DNA from 3 places in the Ensifer sp. 4252 genome. Region 3 is predicted to be linked to each of the others. Evidence: riboswitches for the same ligand, from Rfam matches in the RefSeq annotation. Region 3 holds a riboswitch; each other region holds the start of a gene.
The links. A riboswitch is a leader RNA that binds a small molecule or an ion and turns the genes downstream of it on or off. The one in region 3 is predicted to bind cobalamin.
Positions count from the first base shown of each region.

Region 1 (6,029 bases), on a different contig from region 3:
GCCGGAGATCACCACGCCCTATGACCTGCTCGCCGACAACGCGCTGATGCAGGTCGTTCGCACCGCCTACAGCATGCCCGAGGGCCTGTCGAGCGCCAAGATCGAGACGCAGGCCGCTTACATCGAGCGTCTGATGGACATCAAGGATCTTCAGGATCCCGAGGAGCTTGAGAAGCTGATGAAGCGCTTTACGGCGCTTTATGACGTCGAGAACAACACGGACGTCAATCCGGGGCTTGCCATTCTGACGGGCGGCAGCGGCGGTGGCATCAGTGCCGACGCATTGTTCTCGCTTGCCCAGCTGAGAGCCGGCGGCCGGTAAACCCCGCGCTGCTCGCGCGTGTCGCGATCCCTTTTTCCTGGAAACGCGCTAACGCGCCCGCAAGACTTTGTCGGGATTCATGATGCCTGCCGGGTCGAAGGCGAGCTTGATGCGACGCATCAGCTCGATTTCGATCTCGGGGCGGACCTCGGCGAGCTCGTCGCGCTTCAACTGCCCGATGCCGTGTTCGGCCGAGATCGAGCCGTTGTACTTCGCGACGATGCCATGAACGATGGCGTTCATTTCCCGCCAGCGATCGAGAAAGGCCTGTTTGTCGGCGCCGACGGGCTGGGAAATATTGTAGTGAATGTTGCCGTCGCCCATATGGCCGAACGAGCAGATCCGCGCGCCTGGCATTGCCCGCATGACCGCCGCATCGGCTTCTTTCATGAAGGCGGGAATGCTCGAAACGGGGACGGACACGTCGTGCTTGATCGAGCCGCCTTCCGGCTTCTGCGCTGGCGACATGCTTTCGCGCATGTGCCACAGCGCCTTGCGCTGTTCTTCGCTGGTCGCAATCACTGCGTTCTCGACCAGGTCGGCGACGATGCCCTGCTCCAGTAGCTCATGCACCATGCGTTCGGCACTTTCGGCGGAATCGGAGGTGGAAATGTCGATGAGCACATACCACCGGTGAACGGTTTCCATCGGATCGCGCACGCCAGGAATATGCCTTGTCGTGAACTCCACCCCAAGGCGCGGCATCAGTTCGAAACCGGTAAGCGCGGACCCGCAGAGGCTTGACGCCTTGTCGAACAGGGCAAGCGCATGCTCAACGCTGCCGACGCCGGCAAAGGCCACCTGGTGGCCAAGCGGCTTCGGAAACATCTTGAGCACCGCGCCAGTGATGACGCCGAGCGTGCCTTCCGCACCGATGAACAGGTCGCGCAGGTCGTAGCCCGTATTGTCTTTCTTCAGCCGGCGTAAGCCGTCCCAGATCTCGCCCGTTGGCAGCACCACTTCGAGGCCGAGGCAAAGCTGGCGCATGTTGCCATAGGCAAGCACCGCCGTGCCGCCGGCATTGGTCGAGAGGTTGCCGCCGATGCGGGCCGAGCCTTCCGACCCCAGCGACAGCGGAAACAGCCGATCGTTATCGTCGGCCGCTTTCTGGATGTCGGCAAGGATGCAGCCGGCGTCGGCAACGATGACATTGCCGACAGGGTCGATGTCACGAATTCGGTTCAGTCGCTGCAGCGACAGGACGATATCGGCCTTGCCCTCGCGCGGGATCTGACCGGCCACATGGCCGGTGTTGCCGCCCTGCGGAACGATCGCCGTCCGGGTCGCGCTTGCAAGCTTCATGATGCGCGACACTTCCTCGACCGAACCGGGGCGAAGCACCATCGGCGTAGTTCCTTTGTAGAGCCCGCGGGATTCGACGAGGTACGGGGCAATGTCCGTGGGGTTCGTCAGTGCATTGGCGCTGCCGACGATGTCGATGAAGGAGGCGATCAGTTCGGGAGAGGGGATCGTCGTGGTCATGGCCCTGCCTTCGCAAATGCGCCCGCCGGCGCTTCAGTGTCTGTCGGTCAGTCTCTGGGGGCTGCAGCGCGCTGCAGCCGGTCGAGGATCGCCTCGCCCAACCCTTCCGAAGGGATGGGGCCGAAGGCGATGGTTGCGGCGCTGCTGGCATCCGCCCTCTTCATATAGTCGAACAGATTTGCAGCCGCCTCCCGCAGGCTGCCTGCCGGGCTGAGGTCGAGCACGATCGCGGCGTGCTCTTCGCCGGGCAGCGACGCATTGCCGAAGCGGATCAGGGCTTCTCCCGGGCGCACGTCCGCGGCATCGAGCCGGACCGCGGCGCCCGGTGCGTAGTGAGAGGCGAGCATGCCCGGGGCCTCGATCGTTGCTCCGGCGCTTTCGGGCCTCGAGACGGCAAGGCCGGTCAGTCTTTCGATTTCGAGGACGTCGAGACCGCCCGGACGCAGCAGACGCAGCGCGCCATCCTCGACCTTGATGATCGTCGATTCAAGCCCGATCTCCGCCGAACCGGCGTCGAGAATGAGCTTGAGGCGCGGCCCGAGATCGGCTTCCACGTGGGCAGCGCTTGTCGGGCTGATCTTGCCCGAAGTATTGGCGCTCGGGGCGGCGAGCGGGCCGCCGAAGCGGGCAATCACACGACGTGAGAAACCATCAGGCATGCGGATGCCGAGCGTGTCGAGGCCGGCCGAGGCGAGTGCATGCACGGTGCTTGTCGTGCGCTGGGGCAGGATCAACGTCAGCGGGCCGGGCCAGAAGGCCTCGGCCAGGCGCCGCGACAACGGATCGAATGTCACGTGGGCTTCGGCCATCGCCATGTCGGACACATGCGATATCAGCGGGTTGAAGCGTGGACGCCCCTTCATTTCATAGATGCGGCTGATCGCACCCGGATTGGTGGCATCCGCTGCCAGGCCGTAGACCGTTTCGGTGGGGATGGCGACGGGCTCACCTTCGGCAAGCACCGCACAAGCGCGCTCGATCGCCCGTTCCGGCTCGGTCCGTGTATCGATGATTTCGGCCATGTCGCTTCCGTTTCCCTTTCCCTTTCCGAGGCTTCCTTAAAGGAGCCACGGCGAAAACAGAACGATTTTCTTCAGGGAGCCGGGTCTGCGCTTCAGAGGCTGCGAATGATGCGCCTCAGTGCCTCGTCGCGTGCGCCGAGCATCAGCACGTTCTTGAGCGCGACTTTCGGATCGTCGGTGCGAAAGAGCAGCCCGTTGTCGCGAACGCTGCGATTGATGGTCATCTGTCCCTCTTGCGCGTCGGGCTCGATGGCAACGGCAAAGTACATTCGGGAATAGCCGGTCTGGATGCGTTCGAAGAAGTGTTTCTCGTCGCCGAGGTCGCAGAAGAAGTTGGCGAAATAGAACGACCAGGTGACGTCCTTGGATTGGGCAAGAGGTGTCCTTGCCGCCGTCACGTGGCAATAGCCGAGATGCGGCCGGCCAGCGAGCGTGCGGTGGAAGATCATCTTGGGAAACTGGATCGAGGTATGGAAGTCGTTCATCCGCTTGTGCGTCGTTTCGCCGGCGGTCTTCAGCTTGTGGCCGGTGCGCTCGGCAACCTCGTCATAGCTCAGATAGCGCCGTTCGCGCTGCGACCACTGGCGCCTTTCTATGCGGCCGGTGCGCAGGAACTCGGTGTGGACCGCTGTCTTCGGAGCGATCGTTGGCAGCTTCTCGGCTGCGGCGTCGTAGTATTTGAGCTTTGCCATGAACTTCAATGCGCTGTTTGCCGGTTCGGCCGGTTTCTCCGTCAGGCGACGCTAATGCATTATGGTTAATGGAAGATTTCACTCACGTCGGGGGACCTGGCTCCGCGGCGCGGACAGGCATGTCGCAAAATGGCGAAGGATCCGCGCTTTCTCGCAAGCCTTGCCGGAAAAAGCGACAATTGCCTAATCCTTGATCTATCCCATTGTTTACACTGAAAAATGACCAGTCACGAGGCGTTTGATGCGCTCGATGTGCTGTGTCGTCTTTCTGGAATCGGATGTCGTTAATCGGCAGCTGCGACGATGGCTTCGGCGATTAGATATGCCTACTCAAGGTGCTGCCTTTTAGGGAAGGCGGAGAATTGGGAAGCCGGTCAAAACCCGGCGCTGCCCCCGCAACGGTGGTGGAGCGAAAGCCTCGGCACAAAGCCACTGGACGGTTCCGTCCGGGAAGGCGCCGGGCTGGTCCTTGCGGACGGCTCCTGAGCCCGGAAACCAGCCTTGACACGAACAGACCGTAACGGGTTGCGGCGGGCAGCCGGATCGGAGCCGTCATCGCACAGGCAATGCGCCTGCGCGGGTTCCAGTCCTGCCTCTCCGAAACAAGGCGAACGAGGACAGGACATGGACATCAAGGGCGATATGCTCCGCAAGCTGAAGGGTCGACGCGACGGCTACAGCCTCGACCGGGCCTTCTACATCGACCCCGACTACTACAGGCAGGATCTCGAGAGCATCTGGTACAAGGACTGGCTGTTCATTGGCCACGACTGCGAGATCCCGCGCGCCGGCAACTATTTCACCGTCCAGGTCGGCGACTACCCCCTCGTCATCGTCCGTGACCGACAGGGCACGATCCGCGCTCTGCACAATTCCTGCCGCCATCGCGGCTCGCGTGTCTGCTCGCAGCACAAGGGGGCTTCCGCCAAGCTCGTCTGTCCCTATCATCAGTGGACCTATGAGCTCGATGGCACGCTGCTCTTTGCCCGCCAGATGGGGGAGGATTTCGACAAGGCCGCCCACAGCCTGAAGCCGATCCACTGCGAGACAGTCGGCGGCTACATCTTCATCAATCTGTCCGAACAGCCGATGGATTTCGGCCCGTTCCGCGACATGGTCGCGCCCTATCTTGCGCCGCATCGCCTGGGTGAAACCAAAGTCGCCTTCGAAAGCACGATCATCGAAAAGGGCAACTGGAAGCTCGTCTGGGAAAACAACCGCGAATGCTACCATTGCGCCGCCAACCATCCCGAGCTTTGCCGCACCTATCCCGAGGCGCCGACGGCGACCGGTGTGCAGGGCGCCAAGGATGATCCCGTCATTGCCGCGCACTGGGCCAAGTGCGAAGCGGCCGGGCTGCCGAGCGAGTTCCGCATGTCCGATACGGGCCAGTTCCGCTCGGCGCGCATGCCGTTGATCGACGACGCCGAGAGCTACACCATGTCCGGCACCCGCGCCGTGCGGCAGCAGCTGTCTGCAGACGTCAGCCAGAAGCATATCGGCACGCTCCTGCTGTTCCACTATCCATCGACCTGGAACCATGTGCTGGCCGACCATGCCATCACCTTCCGTGTGCTGCCGCTCGGCCCGGAGCTGACACAGGTGACGACGAAGTGGCTGGTCAACAAGGACGCGGTCGAAGGCGTCGACTACAATCTCGAGGAACTGACGCATGTCTGGACCGAGACCAACGATCAGGACCGACAGATCGTCGAGGAGAACGCTTTCGGTATTCGCTCTCCGGCCTACCAGCCAGGCCCCTATTCGCCCGATCACGAAGGCGGCGTGATGCAGTTCGTCGAGTGGTATTGCAAGTTCATGGAACAGCGCCTGCAAGGCGACGCTGCTCCGCTCTTCCGGGTCGCCTGACATGCAGATGGCATCCTCGTTCCATCACTTCGATGCGCTTCATGTCTGGATCGACAGGCAGCACATGCTCGAATGCACATCGGCGGTCGTCGAGACCGCCGATGTAATGACCTTTACGTTCCGGGCCGAGAAGCCGGCATGGTTTCGTTATCTGCCCGGGCAGTTCGTCACGCTCGAACTGCCGGTTACGGACGACGAGCCGGTGATGCGCACCTACACGCTGTCGTCGACGCCCTCGCGGCCGTTGTCTATTGCTGTCACCGTCAAGGCGCAAGCCGACAGTATCGGCACCCGCTGGATGTTCGATCACCTGAAGCCCGGCATGCGCCTGAAGGCTTTCGGCCCGCTTGGCGATTTCAGCTTCGTGCGGCATCCCGGCGAAAAATACCTGTTCATATCGGCAGGCTCCGGCGTCACGCCGATGATGTCGATGACGCGCTGGATGGCGGATTGCGTTCCCGAGACCGATGTCACTTTCATTTCCTGCGCTCGCCGGCCCGATGATCTCCTGTTCCGCTCGGAGCTCGAAGTGCTGGCGCGCCAGATGTCTGGGCTAAACCTCGGCTTCGTGGTCGAGGGGCATGAGTCAAGGCACGGATGGCACGGGCTGCGCGGCCGCATCGACGGTGCCAAGCTGCCGCT
Region 1 is NZ_JBNDIU010000001.1:816,585-822,613, reverse strand. Features, by position in the region: gene ABIE33_RS04105 (DUF1217 domain-containing protein) at 1-322, shown strand, start outside; gene ABIE33_RS04100 (FAD-binding oxidoreductase) at 371-1,804, opposite strand; gene ABIE33_RS04095 (L-threonylcarbamoyladenylate synthase) at 1,852-2,826, opposite strand; gene ABIE33_RS04090 (DUF6656 family protein) at 2,919-3,518, opposite strand; cobalamin riboswitch at 3,835-4,036, shown strand; gene ABIE33_RS04085 (aromatic ring-hydroxylating oxygenase subunit alpha) at 4,143-5,387, shown strand; gene ABIE33_RS04080 (2Fe-2S iron-sulfur cluster-binding protein) at 5,389-6,029, shown strand, end outside.
Region 1: it holds a riboswitch for cobalamin, as region 3 does, so the genes downstream of both, ABIE33_RS04085 (aromatic ring-hydroxylating oxygenase subunit alpha) here and bluB (5,6-dimethylbenzimidazole synthase) in region 3, are expected to answer to the same signal.

Region 2 (6,029 bases), on a different contig from region 3:
TGCTGCGCGTTCGCTGCCGGCTGCGCCTTGCCGTCGGCGGCCGGCTGCGCGTTCTGGGCGGGCTGGGCGCCGCCCTGAGCAGGCTGATTGCTGGTCTGTGCCGGGGCTTGAGCGGGCGTCTGGGCGGGTTGCGTCGTCGTCTGCGCCGGTTGGGCGTTCTGCGCCACGACGGTGCCGGCACCGGCCAGCGACAGCAGGCAGACAGAAACAGCGAGCAACTTTACCACGAAATGCAATTTCAAAACCCTCGGAAGCCCAGATCTCGCCCGGATGCGGAATCGCGCCGGGCAGTCATTACAATGCGGTTTGAATACGAAAGACGGCGGAAAGATGCAAAGACACGGTAAAACATGCCGTCACATCCGGCAAAACCGTCAGAATCCCGCGCCCGGCTGCGCCAGATAGGCCAGTTCGGCCGCCGTCGACGTCCGCCCGACAAAGGCGTTGCGGTGCGGGAAGCGGCCATAGGTCTCGATCACTTCACGGTGCCGGATCGCATAATCGATATACATGGGATCGCCGAGCTCGGTGAAAAGCTTCACCGCCATGGTCTGATCCGTCAGGTTCTCCGAATGCTCGAACGGCATGTAGAAGAACGCCCGCCACTCCGGCCGAACCGCCATGTCGGCGCCGGCGCCGACCGCGAGCTTGGCTTCCCTGAGCGCCAGGCCGTCGGTCGCAAAGGCAAGCGGCGTCGCCCGGTACATGTTGCGCGGCAGCTGATCGAGAAGCACGATCGCCGCCAGCCGGCCTTCCGGCGTCGCCCGCCAAACGTCGCCGATCTCTCTGGCAAGGGCGAGGTGCGATGTCTGGAAGCGCTGGAAGCAATGTTCGTCCAGCTCGCGCGACGGCTTGAACCAATGGTCGAGCGACAGTTCCTCGAACCAGAATTTCAGCACTTCATCCGGGGTGCAGGCCTCAGCTTGATGGGTCATTCGCTCCTCATGTCGCGCAGTAGGTCGAGATTGGCCCTAGAGATAGGCGGCAATCGCACCGTGTCCATGCCTTACGCGCGCCGCTTCAGAATGGCAATAAAGGCGATGCCGCCGACAAGCCCGGTGATGACGCCGATCGGCATGTCCTCGGGCGCCATGACGACGCGGGCAAAGAGGTCCGCCCAGATCAGCACCAGCGCGCCGACGAAGGCCGAAAGCGGGATGACCCGGACATTGTCGCTGCCGGCAAACAGCCGCACGAAATGCGGCACCATCAGGCCGACGAAGCCGATCGCGCCGGAAAAGGCGACCATGACGCCGGTCAGGAGTGCGGTGACGACGAAGAGCACGAGCCGAAACCGGCGAACGGGAATGCCGAGCGTCGTTGCCGTCTCGTCGCCCATGGCAAGCGCATTGATCTCGCGCGCCCTCAGCACGAGATAGCCGAGGCAGGCCGTCAGCACCACCGTGGGATAAATAAGATGCGGCCATTGCGCCAGCCCGAGACCGCCGAGCATCCAGAAGATCACCGTGTGCACCGCCCTTGGATCCCCAAGGAAAATCATCAGGTTGCCGATCGACGTTAATGTGAAGGCGACGGCGACGCCTGATAGCACCAGCCTGTCGGCATTGCTGCCGAGCACGCGTGTGACGAGCGCCACGAGCGCGGTCGCGACCAGCGCGCCGGCAAAGGCAAACAGCGGCACGGTGGCAAGGCCGAGGATGAGGCCGGTGTGCAGCAGCGCGATGATTGCGCCGAGCGCGCCGCCGGAGGACACGCCGAGAAGATGCGGATCGGCAAGCGGATTGCGCGTCACCGCCTGCAGCACGGCGCCGGTCAGCGCCAGCCCGGCCCCGACCAGCCCGGCAAGCACCACGCGCGGCAGGCGCACATCCCAGACGATGCTTTCGCGGCCGGCCGACCAGGCAACGTCGACGCTGCCAGGCGACAGCTTCGAGACGATGATCGACCAGACGGTCGAGACCGGGATCGGCGCCGAGCCCAATGACACGGCGGCAGTGATCGTCAGGCACAACAACAGCAGCGCCGTGAGAAAGGCGGTCGTGGTTTTCACAGTCCGTCCCTGGTCAGATATTGGAGTGGAAGGGCGGGGACATGCGAAAAGGCATGCCCCGGGAGCATGCGGCAAGGCACGCCCCCGCTGACGCCTCAGTTACATCGCCTGCCCGTGAAAGGCCTTGGCAAGCCGCGCGATGGCATCGATGTTGCGCGGACCCGGCGTCGCCTCGACATAGTCGAGCACCACGAAGCGGTCGTTCTTGACGGCGTCGATGTTCTTGAAGGCCGGGTTGCTCTTCATGAAGGCGATCTTCTGCTCGGCGGTCACCTCGCCATAGTTGACGATCACCACCACCTCGGGGTTCTTGTCGATCACCGGCTCCCAGGAAATCTCGGTCCAGCTCTTCTCCACACCGTCCATGACGTTGACGCCGCCGGCCGCCTCAATCATCGCCGTCGGAATGCCGAACCGGCCTGATGTGAACGGCTTCTCCTCGCCGGAATCATAGACGAAGACACGGGTCGGGCGCTCGATGCCGCCGATGCCTGTGGTGATCTTGTCGAGATCGCGGCGATAGCCGTCGACGAGCGCCTGCGCCCGGTCCTCGACGCCGAAGATGCGGCCGAGATTGAGGAGATCGGCGAACATGTCGTCCATGACAGGCTTGCCCTTGGCCATGACGTGGATGCAGGATTCGGTCAGCTCGTAGACGTTGATCTTGAAGGGCTCGAGCGTTTCCGGCGTCACCTCGCCGCCGACCTTCATGCCGTAGTTCCAGCCGGCGAAGTAGAAGTCGGCGTCGGCATTGAGCAGCACTTCCTTGGTCGGATACTTTTCCGAAAGCTCCGGCAGCGCCTTGACGCCCTCGCGCAGCTTTTCGTCCAGCGTCTTCCAGCCGGAAACGCCGGTATAGCCGACCATGCGGTCCTGCAGCTTAAGGGCCAGCATCATTTCGGTGAGGTTGACGTCGTTGGAAACGGCCCGCTTGGGCGCCGCCTCGAAGGTCACCTCGCGGTTGCAGCTCTTGACCGTCACGGGATAGGCAAGCGCCGGCGCGGCGCCAAGCGTGAGAAGCAGAAGGGCGGAACTGGCAAATAGGGTCTTCATGATGGCATCGATCCCTGTCGAGCGAGTGAAAAGGAAAAGCGCGCGCCGCTGGCAACGGCGTTGCTATGGGCTGTGGCGGTGACGCCGAAGGCGGCGGAAAGCGCTTGCGGGTTGAGCACGTCTTCGGGCGAACCAAAGGCCGTCATGCGACCCTCCGTCAGGATCGCCACGTCGGTCGCGAATTCCGCGGCCAGGTTGATGTCGTGCAGCGTGGTGACGATCGTCAGCTGCAGCGTCTGCAGCAGCTCGAGAATTTCGAGCTGATGGCGGATGTCGAGATGGTTGGTCGGCTCGTCCAGGATGATGATGCGCGGCTGCTGGGCCAGCGCCCGGGCAATCAGCACCCGCTGCTTCTCGCCACCCGAAAGTGTGGAGAATTGCCGTCCGGCAAGGTGAGTGAGATCGAGATGCTCGAGCGCATGCGCCACCGTCTCGCGATCCCTCGCCGTCCAGCCGCTCACGCCTTCCCGCCGGGGTATGCGGCCCATCATCACCACGTCGCGCACGCTGAAGGGAAAATCGCTCGGCATTTCCTGCAGCACGACGGCAATGATCTTGGCCGCCTCGCGCGCCGTCATCGCCCAGATGTCGACCCCATCGACCTCGATCGTGCCTGCCGTCGGCTGGGCCGAGCGATAGAGGCAGCGCAGCAGCGATGTCTTGCCGGCGCCGTTCGGACCGAGAATGGCAAGCCGGCTGCCGGGCGTAATGGCAAAGTCGACCTCGCGGACCAGCCGCAGATCCGGGCGCGGACCCCAATCCAGGGCGCGGACCCGAAGGCCGGCGCCTGTCGCGGTGCAGCTCATTGGCTTATCCCTCCCCGCGCCATCATTGGAAAAGCCCGCCGATGTCTTCGGAGACCAACAGCGCTGCCGGTATGCGCGCCAGCGTCTTGCCGTTGAGCCCGCGCGGCCGCTCGGCCGCCCGCGTCATGCCGTCGTTTCGCTTGGCATAGGCCGTGGCGAAAGAAACAAGATCATCGATATCCTCCTCGGGCGAGATGTCGCCGAACAGGTAGGTCGCCTTCCCCGTTGCCTGGAAAGCGATGGTGCAGGGCCTCGTGCAGGCCGCCATACAGACCGTTCCGGCAATGGAGAAATCCCGGTCGAGCGGCTCGCCGAGTGCGGCAATGCTGCGGTTCAACCGCTGGATGAGATCCGCGCCCGGACGGCAGGGGCCGCCGGTGAAACGGCAATCGGTGCAGACCGTTATCTTGTGCTGCCGGGAAACCGGGTTGGCCATATCTCTTCTCCGCCGGATTGGTCCGGAGAGAATGTGGCAAAGCGGCATGATGACGGATGGCCGTCGCGCAAAAACCAGTTCTTTTCCATCGGAACACCCCGTCCGTTGTGGTTGATCGGTTCGATGGCAGGTCTCCTGGCTCGCGGGTCGCGGCGCATCCACGTCTTCCCGGCTGAACGCCAGTGACATGGTGTGAATGCGCTTTCCGCTCACAGTTGCGGGGGCAGCCACGGTTTCGGCCCCATCAGGGTCGTCCGCTCCGTGTTCCCTTTTCAGCCGCTTCCGCATTGTCGCGGTTGCAGCACCATCACCGCCTTCGTCGCACACTTCGGCGGAGGTGACAACCGCCGGGACAGGTCGGCCGAGGCATATCAACATGCGGCTTTTCATCATGCGCAATCGTTACGAAATAACATTACATCATTCAACAAAAAAATGGCCCGAAACGAAGGGGAGGCAAAGGCCTCCCTTTGTCGGCCGAGTTGGCTGGCGAACTCGCCCGGAACTGCCAACGGGCGTATTCTTCGATGGTGCCGGTGTGGAAAGGAGATCTGCCATGGCTGCCTATCTGATTGCGGATGTCGAGGTCACGGATGCCGCGGCTTTTGAAGAATACATACGGGAGGTGCCGGCAACGGAAGCGCGTTATGGCGGCCGATATTTGGGCCGCGGTGGCGCGACCCGGGTGCTCGAAGGCGACTGGGAGCCGCATCGGCTCGTCATTGTCGAGTTCCCGGAAATGCACTCCTTGCTCGAGTGGTACAACTCGCCGGAGTATCAACGCCTCAAGGCGATCCGCGAACGCTGCGCGAGGACGCGGATCATGACGCTGGAAGGCGTTTCCGCATAGCGCGGTCCCGCCAGCCGCCACCGCCCGAATGATCAATCGCCACGGCACCGGAGGCGCCGGAAAGGTCCTTGTATCGAACTGGGGGCGATTGGTTTCCCCTGTCTCGGCACGCCGGGGGAAAGCCCTTCCAAAGCACCGAGGCGCCAGCCGGTAACGCCATCCGTTACTGTTACGTACTTGAAGAGAGGCACAATCGGTGATGTGCTTTCGAAGGAAGTGATCGCGCCATTCAGCAGATGCACAGCGACTTACGCCGGCATCGCCCATATTTCGGGCGCCGACGACACAATTTCTCATGCGACGTAGTATCCAGCCTGTCCGCGTAAGTCCCGAATGCGAGTAATGGCAAACCAGCTTTCTGAAGGGGATGACAGTGAATCCAATAGATTTTTTCGTTGAGACACTCCGCACCTATCCTGCCGTCGCCGTCTTTCTTGCGCTCGGCATCGGTTTCCTGATCGGTCCTATCAAGATCGCCGGGTTCAACCTTGGAAACGTCACCGCCACGCTTCTGGCGGGTGTCGTCATCGGACAGCTGGGGATCCAGGTTTCGGGCGACCTGAAGTCGACCTTGTTCCTTCTGTTCCTGTTTGCCGTCGGCTACGGCGTCGGCCCGCAGTTCGTTCGCGGCCTGAGCACGGATGGGCCCAAGCAGATCCTCTTTGCCCTGTCGGTATTGGTGCTGTGCCTGATCGTGCCTTATCTGTGCGCCCTCATCGCCGGGCTGCCGCTCGGCTATGGCGCAGGCATGTACGCCGGCTCCCAGACGATTTCGGCGGCCATCGGCGTTGCCAGCGACCAGATCAACGCGATGGGCTTGAGCGCCGAACAGGCCAAGACCTACACCGATCAGATCCCGATTGGCTATGCGGT
Region 2 is NZ_JBNDIU010000017.1:24,471-30,499, reverse strand. Features, by position in the region: gene ABIE33_RS25325 (mechanosensitive ion channel domain-containing protein) at 1-236, opposite strand, end outside; gene ABIE33_RS25320 (DUF924 family protein) at 375-935, opposite strand; gene ABIE33_RS25315 (FecCD family ABC transporter permease) at 1,007-2,011, opposite strand; gene ABIE33_RS25310 (ABC transporter substrate-binding protein) at 2,111-3,064, opposite strand; gene ABIE33_RS25305 (ABC transporter ATP-binding protein) at 3,061-3,870, opposite strand; gene ABIE33_RS25300 (DUF1636 family protein) at 3,893-4,306, opposite strand; cobalamin riboswitch at 4,415-4,630, opposite strand; gene ABIE33_RS25295 (DUF1330 domain-containing protein) at 4,863-5,156, shown strand; gene aspT (aspartate-alanine antiporter) at 5,530-6,029, shown strand, end outside.
Region 2: it holds a riboswitch for cobalamin, as region 3 does, so the genes downstream of both, ABIE33_RS25300 (DUF1636 family protein) here and bluB (5,6-dimethylbenzimidazole synthase) in region 3, are expected to answer to the same signal.

Region 3 (6,029 bases):
CGAGCTTTATCTGACGCGGGGGCTCTACCGCATCGACCCGATCCTCAAACTGGCGCTCGGCGGCGTCAGGCCGGTCGAATGGACGACCGCGCGCCATCGCTTTCCCGAATGCGAGCCATTGTTCAAAACGGCAGAGGAGATAGGACTTTCCAGCGAAGGCGTCGCCCTGCCGCTGCCCTCGCCGGCCGGCCGCACGGCGTTGCTCGCCATCAACGTCAATATGTCGGCCGCGGAGTGGTCGATCTATCGGCGCAACCACCTGCGCGACTTCCAGCTCGCTGCCAACCTGTTTCATGCCGGCATGCTTGAACACGCCGCCATGACCGGCGGACTGTCGGTCCGCGACATGCGCCTGACGAGCCGCGAAACCGAGGTTCTCACCTGGTCGGCGGCCGGCAAGAGCTATTGGGAGATCGCCACCATTCTCGGCATTTCCGAACGCACTGTGCGCTTCTTCATGACCAACGCCCGCCGCAAGCTCAACGTCGTCTCCAATACGCAGGCTGTGGCCCAGGCCGTTCGCCACGCACTGATCCCCACGGTTTGATCCGGGCTAAAGCCGCCCCCCTGCGCTCATCCGGAAACCCATCGAAATTTAGAGTAAAAAATCCGTTTCCGGTACTGTCACTAGTGCCAGTTTCTTCTCCACCGGCGGACTGACAGCATCACGCCATCCCCCAAAACAAGGATGGAGAAAACGATGATCAGGATCCTCAACGGCAGGACACGCGGACAGCACCCACAGGCCATCGACGAGATGTTCAAGCTGCGCAAGCGCGTCTTCCACGATTTCCTGAAATGGGACGTGCAGACCGATGGGGAATGGGAGATCGACAATTACGACAAGTCGAATCCGCTCTATATTCTGTCCTATTCGCCGGAGACGGGAAAGCTGCGCGGATCGCTGAGATTGCTGCCGACGCTCGGTCCCAACATGCTGGACGATACGTTCCCGATCCTGCTTGGTGACAACCCTGAGATCCGCAGCGCCTCGATCTGGGAATCGAGCCGCTTCTGCATCGACCCGGAGATTTCCCAGGATCGCGCCTCCAACCAGGTGACCGTGGCCGCTGCCGAACTGATGTGCGGCGTCGGTGAACTCGGGCTTGCCTCCGGCATCAGCCATATCGTCACGGTGACCGACGTCTTCCTCGAGCGGATGTTCCGCCGCATGGGTTGCCCGGGAGAGCGCATCGGCGAACCGCACCGGATCGGCTCGGTCTTCGCCGTCGCGGTCGCCTGGGAGGTAACGCCGTCGCTGCTCAGCGCTATGAAGGCCGTCGCCGCGATCGAAGGCACGGTTCTCGAACGGCCGATGTCGCTGGAAACGGCGCGCGCCGCCTGATCTCGAACGCTCCCTCCGTTCCTCCCACCGGACGGAGCTGTTAACGCAATGCGAGGCTTGTCGTTGCACCGGCGGCGACAAGCTTTATGATAGGGCGGAAACAGGAAGTGCCGACAGCGACCGATCCCGGACAACAAGGGTGGCACTGTGCGGTTGCAGGAAGAGACGTTCGCCCGTGTTCCGGAACATGAAAACCCTTGCCGCGGCGACCTTGCCGCTGCTTCTGGTTCTTGCCGATCAGGCGCTGGCCTCCAGCGTGTGCGACCGCCTGAACACTCGGCTCGCCGAACTCCCCGCCGCCATCGCCACCACCGCCGATACGCGTGATTATGCGAGCGCGATTTCCCGGCAGAACATCGAATTGCGCCGGGCGCGCAACGATCGCCGACGCGCCGGCTGCGGCACAGGCAGCGTCGTCGTCTTCAATGGTGGCGACCCGGATATCTGCTCCGACATCAACAGCCTGATCGCCGAGATGGAAGACAATCTTGATATCCTCAAGTCTGAGCGCCAGCAGCTCATCTCCGGCGATGGCGACAACACGCGCCGGCGCATCCTGGCCGCGCTCGAGATCAACGGTTGCTATGGCGACCGCGAGGAATTTGCGAACGCCGACCCGGACGAACAGCCGGAAACGCATCGCAACATCCTGCGCGATCTGCCGCCGGACGAATCTTACGGCCCAATGCTGCGGGACCGCGAAATGGGCACCTACCCGCCGGAAAGCGGCGTCTATTCCGGCACGCTTCGCACCATGTGCGTGCGCACCTGCGACGGCGCCTTCTTCCCGATTTCGTCCGAGGCAAGCCCTGTGGACTTCGCCCGCGACGAGCAGGCGTGCCGCGCCCGATGCCCGGGTGCCGAAACGCAGCTCTTTTTCCACGAACTTGCGACCGAAGAGAGCGACCAGATGGTTTCGGCGTCGACGGGGCGACCCTATACGGAACTGCCGAACGCTTTTGCTTACCGGACCCGTGGCGTCGGCAAGCCCGGCATCTGCGGCTGCCAGATCCCAAAGACGGCGGTGACGACACCCAAGGCAGGCGGCGGCAATGCTGGCGACAGCCAGTCCTCGATCATCGTCATCGAAGGCAAGAAGGAAGCGGCGGCCCCAGCCACCAAGGAGACCATGCCTGCGGAGGAGCGCCCTTACGATCCCGCCAAGAGCAAGGTGCGGGTTATCGGGCCGACGTTCCTTCCCCAGGAGGAAACGTCGATCGACCTTCGCCATCCGAAAGGTCCGGGCTACCAACCGGTTCAGAGCAACTGATCGCAGCATCTGCCTTTCGGCAGGTTCCCCAGCCCTCTTCAAACACCAGTTCCTCCAACGGCAGCCGTTGGCGCCAGCCTTTCACCGCAAGTTCCGGCTCCTGGTAGAGGTGATCGACGTAGCCCAGGCAAAGCCAGGCGACGATCACGACATGATCGGGAATGCCGAGGATCGCCTTGATCTCGCTCTCATGAAAGATGCTGACCCAGCCGACGCCGACGCCTTCGGCACGCGCGGCAAGCCAGAGGTTCTGCACCGCGCAGACGGTGGAATAGACATCCATCTCAGGATTATGGGTGCGCCCGAGAACGACCGCGCCGCCGCGGGTGCGGTCGCAGGTGACGCAGATGCTCAAGGGCGCCTTGCGGATACCCTCCAGTTTCAGGGAGCGGTACTTCGCTCGGCGGTCGGCTTCGAACATCAATGCCGCTTCATCGTTGGCCCGGGAAAAGGCCTGCCATATCCGCTCCCGGGTTTCGGCCTGCCGCACGACAACGAAGTTCCACGGTTGCATGAAACCCACCGATGGCGCCCGGTGGGCGGCGTTAAGCAGGCGCATTACCAAGTCGTCAGGCAAGGGCTTGGCCAGGAATTGATCCCGCACGTCCCGGCGTGTTTCGATGGCTCTATAGACGGCTTCGCGCTCGTCAGGTGAAAAGGCCTCTGCAGCCGCAAGGCCGCCATTCGCGTCAGTCAGCATCGTTCGATCCCCAACAATGCGCAACCTTCCGCCGTCCGCGCGGGTATCGGTCTATCTTGCCAGGCCGGTCTTCTGACTTCGGATCAACCGGCCACCTCACCTTCCCAGATCACATGAAGATCCAGTGGCAAGATCTTGAGGTAATTCAAGATCCATAGAGGCAGCCGTCCCCGTCACAGCGTTGGGCACGTTCCGGACTGACACCGGATTCCCGATTCTCCCGCATCGCGGGCACCTGACGTTGCCATAAGGACACAGCCCAGTGGGAATAACAAGCAAGCTCGATGTCACTTGCCCGCCACTCCACAGCGCCACGCGACAGCCTCAGACTTCAGAGCGGCGCGACCGGATGCGGCGAGCCGTCATAGCCGCCCCAGACCGACTGGTCGAAGCAGATGACCGAACCCGTCATCAATCCGGATTCGGCCGATGAGAGATAGGCGCAGGCCCGCGCGACCTCCTTCGGGTCGACAAGCCGGCCGAAGGGTTGGCTGGCGGCTGCCTTTTCCAGCCAGTCGGCAGCAGCACCATGAAACTCGCGTTGGATGCGGTCTTCGCCTTCGGAGGCCATCCAGCCGATATTGAGGCCGTTGACGCGAATGCGGTTGCGCAACAGCGCATAGGCGGTGTTCTTGGTCAACGTTTCGAGCGCGCCCTTGGACGAGCAATAGGCGGCGATGAACGGCTGGCCCGCCATCGCCGACATCGAGCCGATATTGACGATCGTGCCCTGCGTATCTTCCCGCCGCATCACCTTGACCGCCTCCTGCATCAGGAAGAACGGTGCGCGCACATTGACCGCGAACATCCGGTCGAAAAGTTCGGGGCTGGTGTCGAGAATGGTACCGCGATCAGTGATCGCCGCCGCATTGACCAGCGCATCGACGCGCCCGAAAGTGGTGTCGCAGGCGTTGACGACCTTTCGGGCGTCCTCGACCTTTTCGAGGTCTGCCTCGACATAAAGTACCTGCGCGCCGCTCGCCTTGCGGATCTCATCGGCCTTCGCTTCGCCCTTGGCAGCATTGCGCCCGCAGATAACGACCCCTTCAGCCCCGCGTTCCGCAAACAGGCTTGCGATCGTTGCGCCCAGCCCTTGTGTGCCGCCGGTGACGATGGCGATCTTGCCGTCGAGACGGCTGTATTGCTCGGTCATGAAAGTCCTCCCAGGAATGAAAGTCGTGTGAAAACAGGCAATGGTCCCCGGCACAGGGCGCCGGGGACCGAGGGCATCGATGTCTGCCGCTCAGCTCAGCTTGCGCTGCGTCTGCTCGTCAAGCGCGTTGCTGAAATCCTCGGGGCTCCATTTGCCCGAAAGCGCCTCATGCATCAGCTGCGCCTGGGTTTTCGGCGCGAGACCACCGAGCGGCGGGTCGCGATCGAGATTGGTCGGGAACGAATAGCCTTCTGCACAGGATGCAATTGCGTTGGCCGCCTCGCCCGTCGACAGCGCACCGGATTCCGTAAGACCCTTGAGCGCCGGATAGAGCGCTGCACTCATCTTCACGCGATCGACGGTCTCCATCGCCCGCCCGAAGGCCGACGAGACCTGAAGAAGGTTGGCAACGCGCTTGATATCAACCGAGCGATTGCTGCCGGCCGCATGAAACAATGCCGGATTGAAGAAGACGACATCGCCCTTTTCAAGCGGTAGCTGCACGTGATGCTCGTCGAAGTAGGCCCGGAACTCCGGGCGTTTCAACGCGAGATAGCCGGGCACGTAGCTCTGACTGTAGGGAAGGAAAAGCGTCGGACCGCTCTCGATCGGCATGTCGCAATGGGCAACCGCCCCCTGCAGCGTCAGCACCGGCGACAGCCGGTGCACGTGAGCCGGATATCGCTCGATGACATCGGAGGTCTGGAAGCCCAGGTGGTAGTCGCGATGGGCCGCCTGCGACGCCCCGCCCGGATTGACGCGATTGACCTGCGCCGTCATCTGATAGTTCGGACCAAGCCAGGCTTCGCTGACAAGCGCGATGATGGCATTGGCGTAGTAGCCGGCAAAATTTTCGGGGCTCTTCAGGCAGTGCTTTTCGAGCGAGTTCCAGATCCGGTCGTTCGCGCCGGGCTTGGCGAAATGGTCGCCACCACCGCTGTTGGTGCGGTGCTGCTCGTCGATGATCGCATCGAAAATGCCGCTGGCGGTATCGATCACGGTCGTATCGGCATAGGCGTGCTTGAACACCGCCACTCCAGGCCCGATCGCAAGCACCTCGCAAATTTCGGCCAAAGCAGCGCGACGCCCCTCGATCGTGGCGCAGGCGGCGACGAGGCTCGCGCTGTCATAGATCAGAACATTCTTCTCACAGGCGAGCGCGTGCGGATAATCAGCAACGTTTGTCTGACGCTCCACTTCAGCCCGAAATGCTTCGATGTCGCAGGCATCCTCGCTTAGCCAGACGCGGTCGAGCCGCTGGCGCGCATTGTTGTCGGTCTTCATCTCGCTCCTCCTCAGAAACATTCGATGCTCCGACTATAGGCGCCGTCAGATCGTGATATAGAGCAGGAATCCATCAAAAAACCATCAGGGGCAATCGCGTTGGCTCACCCGTTTCTGGTCAAGGACATCGCCTTTCAGGCGGGACTCAGCACCGCAACCGTCGATCGCGTCCTGAATGATCGTCCCGGCGTGCGCCGACAGACGGCAGCCCGCGTACAGGCGGCCATCCGCGAACTGGAGAAGCAGCAATCGGCATCAGAAATTCAAGGCCAGAAGC
Region 3 is NZ_JBNDIU010000010.1:97,453-103,481, reverse strand. Features, by position in the region: gene ABIE33_RS19425 (helix-turn-helix transcriptional regulator) at 1-547, shown strand, start outside; gene ABIE33_RS19420 (acyl-homoserine-lactone synthase) at 701-1,345, shown strand; gene ABIE33_RS19415 (DUF2865 domain-containing protein) at 1,533-2,615, shown strand; gene bluB (5,6-dimethylbenzimidazole synthase) at 2,524-3,315, opposite strand; cobalamin riboswitch at 3,361-3,569, opposite strand; gene ABIE33_RS19405 (SDR family oxidoreductase) at 3,647-4,468, opposite strand; gene ABIE33_RS19400 (phytanoyl-CoA dioxygenase family protein) at 4,559-5,752, opposite strand; gene ABIE33_RS19395 (LacI family DNA-binding transcriptional regulator) at 5,852-6,029, shown strand, end outside.